Linked DNA regions of Solitalea lacus. The protein of the gene in region 2 binds, or shares a complex with, the protein of the main gene of each other region. Links are inferred from orthologs where the notes say so. Each region holds a gene or a part of one and is shown on either strand. Other genes may lie near its edges. The genes, in order: trxA and trxB.

Region 1 (3,080 bases), 420 kb from region 2 along the record:
TAAATCAATTTAAAAAACCTTAGTTTCTTCATTAAATCTTCATTTGGTAAATGGATCTTGAATCCACTAAAACAATAAAGAAAATGAAAAAATTAATGTTAATGGTTGCAATTGCAGCCTTCTCAACCGGAGTATTTGCTCAAACCGCTCCTGTAAAATCAGAAAAAGCAACGACTTCTAAAGAAAAAGTAGCAGCTCCAAAACCTCACAGTGAGAAAAAAGAAGTAAAAAAAGCAAAGTCAGCTGAAACTAAGAAACCTGACGCAACTCAGAATAAGAAATCTGACGCAACTCAGACTAAGAAATCTGACGCAACTCAGAATAAAAAAACTGACGCAACTCAGAAAAAACAATAAATTTTTGGTAGACGGTTAAAGTCAAAAATCCTGGAAAGTCAGGATTTTTACATCATTCTGTTTCGCTTAACCAAATAAGCATTTAGTACAGGATAAAATCCTTCGTTAATATCAGCATCTATATAATCTATCCGATATTGCGCACATTTGAGCATCAAGGTCTGTTTAAAATCAGCCATAGCTTTTAGATAGGATTCTTTTACCTGGCTAGGCTGCACCTTTACTTCCTCTCCACTTTCTGTATCAACAAAAACATAAGGTCGGTTATCAAATTTAAACTCCTGTTCGAGGCGTTTATCTGTTACATTAAATAAAATCACTTCATGCTTATTATGTTTCAAGTGTTGTAAAGCAGAGAAAACAGCATCTTCATTTTCTGCGCTTTCCATCATATCACTAAATATTACCACCATGGAACGTTTGTGAATATTTTCAGCAATTTCATGAAGTGCATTTACTAACGCCGTAGTTTTTTTTACAGGTTTGGCATTCAACAATTTTTCTAATTCGAAATAAATAAAGCGTTGATGAGGTGTGGTAGATTTTGCCTGGGTTGACAATAGTACCTGTTCAGCAAAAACACTTAATCCGAATGCATCGCGCTGACGCTTTAACAAATTGATTAATGAGGCTGCACAATAAACAGAGAATTGAAGCTTATTAACTGAACCATCCGGATAGTACATCGATGAGGAGGCATCTATTACTAACTGACAGCGCAAATTGGTTTCTTCTTCAAATCGCTTGGTAAATAACCGATCAGTGCGACCGAATAACTTCCAATCAATATTTTTAACCGATTCACCTTTATTGTATAAGCGATGCTCGGCAAACTCAACTGAAAAGCCATGAAACGGACTCTTGTGCAAACCGGTAATAAATCCTTCTACCACCTGATTAGCTAATAATTCAAGATTGAGTTGCTGTAATTCTTCTTTATTTTCGAGCATAACTATGAATCTGAGATTTAAAAATTGAGAGATTTTCAGACTACCTCATCAAATCAAATATACTTTTATCAACTTATTATCTAAAAATAAAAATGGCCTAGGAAATTCCAAGGCCATTTTGAAACTATTGTATTAATATGCTTATCCTAATTGTGCTTCCAATTTACCGGCTAAGACTGATTTTGGAACGGCACCAATTTGTTTATCAACGATTTCACCGTTTTTAAAGAACAATAAAGCTGGGATATTACGAATACCAAATTTCATTGATACTTCAGGATTGTTATCAACATCTACTTTTCCGATAACAGCTTTGCCTTCGTATTCGCTAGCCAGTTCTTCAACAACAGGACCCACCATGCGGCATGGACCACACCACTCAGCCCAGAAATCAACTAATACAGGTTTATCTGATTTCAATACAACTTCTTCGAAGTTTGCGTCGGTTATTACTAAAGCCATATTTTAAAAATTTACGTTTGCAAATATAACAGATTGAGTCAATAATTGTTCCAACTCCAACTTTATGATTTTATTCTGACAGAATTACTTGTCGGTTTATACTACTTAAGTTACTGACAATTCAAAAATCAACTGACAAACTGCCAAATCTTCATTCCTTTCCAAATTTATTTACCAGGCAATTTCTTTGGAAACAGTAATTACTTCCTGGAGCTTAATATCTTTTGATGAAGAACCCACCATTAGTGTGAACTGGCCTGGCTCTACGACTTTTCTCATTGTTTGATCAAAAAGAGCTAAATCCTCACCTACTAGGGATAACTTCACCACTTTTTCTTCTCCAGCTTTTAAGTGAACTCGTTTAAATCTCTTCAATTGTTTAACAGCTGTAACTACAGAGCTTACATTATCTCTTATGTACAACTGAACCACCTCGTCTCCATCAAATTTACCCGTATTGGTAAGCTTAAATTCTGTCTCAACATTTATATCAGACCCCGTTTCCGAAACTTTAACCTTCAAGTCCTGATAAGCAAATGAAGTATAACTCAAACCAAACCCAAAAGGATACAATGGTTTCTCATCTATTTCGACATAGCCATGAGGAGAAGGTTTCTTATGATTGTAATACACTGGGAGCTGTCCTACCGATTTCGGCACCGAAACAGTCAAGCGACCTGCTGGGTTAAAATCACCAAATAATACATCTGCGATAGCATTTCCACCTTCTTGCCCAGGGTACCATGCATCTACTATAGCCGGAACATTTGCCGCAGGCCAGTTAAGATTAAGAGGACGGCCTTTAATAAGTACCAACACCACAGGTGTCCCGGTTTTTACCACTTCTTGTAAAAGTTTCAACTGATATCCCATCAAATCAAGTGTTGAGCGATCAAACCCTTCCCCACTTTCCATATCACTAATGGTTTTCTCAGAAACAAGAGCAGCTCCGGTATTTTGATACTCTGTTTTAAAATCGCGCGCGCTTGACCCTCCTAGCACTAATATGGCTACTTCTGATTTTTTGGCCACCTCTACGGCTTGAGCAATTGATTGTTCTGTTGTATCACGAATATTGCACCCCTTTATGTAATTAACCTCCATACCTTTCCCTACCTTATTCTTTATTCCTTCAAGAACAGTAACGATTCGTTCATCTGGTTGAGGAGCCGTATAATCGCCTAACTGATTGTAAATATTATCAGCATTAGGACCAATAACTGCTATTTTCTTTAGGTTTTTGCTAAGGGGCAAAAGTTGTTTTTCATTCTTAAGTAAGATAATCGATTTCTTAGCTACCAGGTTAGCCAAC
Region 2 (3,200 bases):
ACTAATAACATGGTTACTTGTTGTCCTATAGAAAGGTGAATGTCATATGACTGAGCGATGAATAATGATGCAAAGGTCATGTACATCATTGAACCATCAAGATTGAAGGAATACCCCAGTGGTAATACGAAACTTACGATTTTGTTTTTGCAACCAAAGCGCTCTAATTGCTCCATGGTTTTAGGGTAAGCAGCTTCGCTACTTGATGTGCTGAAGGCAAGCAGGATAGGTTCTTTTATTCTTCCAATTAAGTCAAAAGCTCGTTTCTTTAAAATGGTTGAGCCGATTAACGTAAGCAGTAACCAAAGGAAAAGTAAGCCTCCATAGAACTCTATAATGAATAGGGCATAGGTTGAAAGAATACCCAAACCTTGCTTTGCTATTATGGCGGTCATTGCACCAAAAACAGCAAAAGGGGCAAATTTCATAACATAGCCGGTAACTTTTAATATAACGTGTGCTACCGCATCAAATAATTTAATTACAATTTTACCTTGTTCGCCAATTGCAGCTGTCGCTACACCAAAGAACAATGCAAAAACAACTATTTGTAAAATTTCATTGCTTGCCATTGCTTCAATAACACTTTTAGGGAATATGTGTGCAATGAAATCTTTGAAACTTAGGGCTGCTTTTTGAATTCCGGTACTTGCATGGGTATCTGGTAAAGGCAAATTCATAGCTTCTCCCGGACGGAAGATGTTTACCAAAATCATTCCCAACAGTAATGAAAGTAGACTGGCGCTTAAAAACCAAAGTAAAGTTTTACCTCCAATACGTCCTACCGATTTTATATCCCCAAGTTTAGCCACTCCAACAACCAAGGTAGTTAGTACCAATGGCGCAACAATCATTTTAATTAAGCGAAGGAAAATATCACTCAATACGGTGAAAAGCTCCAGTTTTTTTTCGCGCAACTTATCGTTTTCTGATTTGCTTTTTTGAGCTTCCGAAATTTCAGTTGTTAGCTGTTTGTATGCAGTAGAAGCACTATCTAGTGTAGGTAATTTTTTTTCGGCAACCGCTATTTTTTGGGTAGCTGCGGATATTCCATCATTATAGGTGTTGATATAGGAAACGTTAAGAATGTACCCTAAAATTACACCCAATATTAAGGCGATAAAGATGTATAGGGTTAACCTGTTTTTTTTCTCCAACATAGAAATGATTTGTTTTTTGATAATCCGCAAATCTATAAAAAACTATGGGCTTGTAAGCTTCTTATATTGCTTAATTAATAGTTTAATACACAAAAAAAACGCCAGTACATGGTACCGGCGTTAGATTATTGCTTTTATAACTTAGTTAGTTAAGTCTTCTGCATAAATAGAGCTATGCTCTTTAGCCGCCAAATAGCGTTCAGCATCAAGTGCTGCCATACAACCTGAACCGGCTGCAGTTACCGCTTGACGGTAAATATGGTCTTGTACGTCACCTGCAGCAAATACTCCTTCAATATTGGTTTTTGTGCTACCTGATTTAGTAATGATGTAACCATTTTCATCCATATCCAACCAGTCTTTAAACACGTCGGTATTTGGTTTGTGACCTATGGCTACAAAGAAACCTGTAACGTCAATAGTCGTCTCTTTACCAGTTTCATTATTAATTAATAATGCTCCGGTTACATTTTGGCCGTCACCTAAAATTTCTTTGGTTTCTTGGTTGAACAATACCTCAATATTAGGAGTGTTCATTACACGGTGCTGCATAGCTTTAGAAGCACGCATTTCACCTTTACGAATAATCATATAAACTTTATTGCAAAGTTTTGACAGGTAAGTAGCTTCTTCAGCTGCTGTATCTCCTGCACCAACAATGGCAACATCTTGCTTACGGAAAAAGAATCCGTCGCAAACAGCGCAAGCAGAAACTCCAAAACCGTTATATTTTTCTTCAGAAGGTAATCCCAACCATTTAGCAGAAGCTCCGGTTGAAATAATTACTGAGTCAGCTGTTATTACTTTTCCATCATCTAAAGTTACCCTGTGAGGAAGTGAAGAGAAATCAACAGCCGTAACAATACCAAAACGTACTTCAGCTCCAAAGCGTTCAGCCTGTTTTTTGAAATCTTCCATCATTTCTGGTCCTTGAGTACCTTCAGGATAACCAGGGAAGTTTTCAACTTCAGTTGTAGTTGTAAGCTGTCCGCCTGGTTGCAAACCTGTGTACATAACTGGTTTCAAATCAGCGCGCGCAGCATAAATAGCCGCAGTGTAACCTGCGGGTCCTGATCCGATGATCAGGCAATGAATGTGTTCTAATTCGCTTGACATACTTTTGCAGTGTTCTAAGTTTAGGTTAAAAACTTGGTTAAATGGTTATATTGAAAGGAAATTTTTAATTAACACAGAAATCCTCCACCTATTAAATCATCACCTTCATAAAATACAGCTGATTGTCCGGGAGCAATTGCTGAAACTGAGTGGTCAAATTCAACCTTCATCAGATCTCCATCCTGCACAATAGTACTCATTGTGCCGGCATCTTTATATCTAATTTTTGTAACAGCTTCGATAGGATTGGTAATCGAATCATACTTTACAAGGTTATAATTACGAACAAATGCTTGTGATTTTTGTAGATCTTCCTCTCTGCCCAAAACAACAGTATTGGTTTCAGGGATAATTCGGGTTACAAATACTGGTTCTCCCAAAGCAATGCCCAAGCCTTTACGTTGTCCAATGGTATAAAAAGGATAGCCTTTATGCTTACCAACTTTTCGCCCGTCAGTTAATACAAAGTCACCTCCGTCAACGCGTTCTTCCAGATCAGGTACGCGATGCTTTAAGAACGAACGATAATCATTATCGGGTACAAAGCAAATTTCATAGCTCTCACTTTTGTTAGCCAGGTCAATTTGTCCCATTTCCATGGCCATTTGCCGGATTTCAGTTTTTCTGAAACCGCCTAATGGTAACATTGTTCTACTTAAATTATATTGAGATACACCCCAGAGTACGTAAGATTGGTCTTTGTTGTTATCCAAGCCTTTTGAAACCACATAACGATCGTTCTCCTGGCGAATTTGGGCATAATGACCGGTCGCAATAAATTCACAATCCAGTTTATCCGCACGTTTCATTAATGCTTCCCATTTGATGTGGGTGTTGCATAATACACATGGGTTAGGTGTACGTCCGGCAAGGTATTCTTCAACAAAATTATCGATAACAAAATTGCCGAACTCCTCGCGAATG

What was found.
Region 1: the proteins of trxB (region 2) and trxA are in contact, whole or in part, in a crystal structure (PDB 1F6M), measured with the Escherichia coli proteins. The link is inferred for Solitalea lacus from one-to-one orthologs.

The regions. Positions count from the first base shown.
Region 1 is NZ_CP091740.1:1,560,730-1,563,809, reverse strand. What follows is about bases 109-2,853. They hold trxA (thioredoxin), read right to left. Parts: upstream 1,769-2,853; coding sequence 1,448-1,768; downstream 109-1,447. Other genes in these bases: L2B55_RS06585 (glycoside hydrolase family 3 N-terminal domain-containing protein), read right to left, coding at 1,940-2,853; L2B55_RS06595 (DUF58 domain-containing protein), read right to left, coding at 404-1,306; L2B55_RS06600 (hypothetical protein), read left to right, coding at 109-356. Also shown: more of L2B55_RS06600, read left to right, coding at 84-108; more of L2B55_RS06585, read right to left, coding at 2,854-3,080. UniProt on the Escherichia coli protein: Participates in various redox reactions through the reversible oxidation of its active center dithiol to a disulfide and catalyzes dithiol-disulfide exchange reactions.
Region 2 is NZ_CP091740.1:1,983,716-1,986,915, forward strand. The notes cover bases 290-3,154. They hold trxB (thioredoxin-disulfide reductase), read right to left. Parts: upstream 2,277-3,154; coding sequence 1,302-2,276; downstream 290-1,301. Other genes in these bases: L2B55_RS08410 (dicarboxylate/amino acid:cation symporter), read right to left, coding at 290-1,160; mnmA (tRNA 2-thiouridine(34) synthase MnmA), read right to left, coding at 2,345-3,154. Outside these bases: more of L2B55_RS08410, read right to left, coding at 1-289; more of mnmA, read right to left, coding at 3,155-3,200.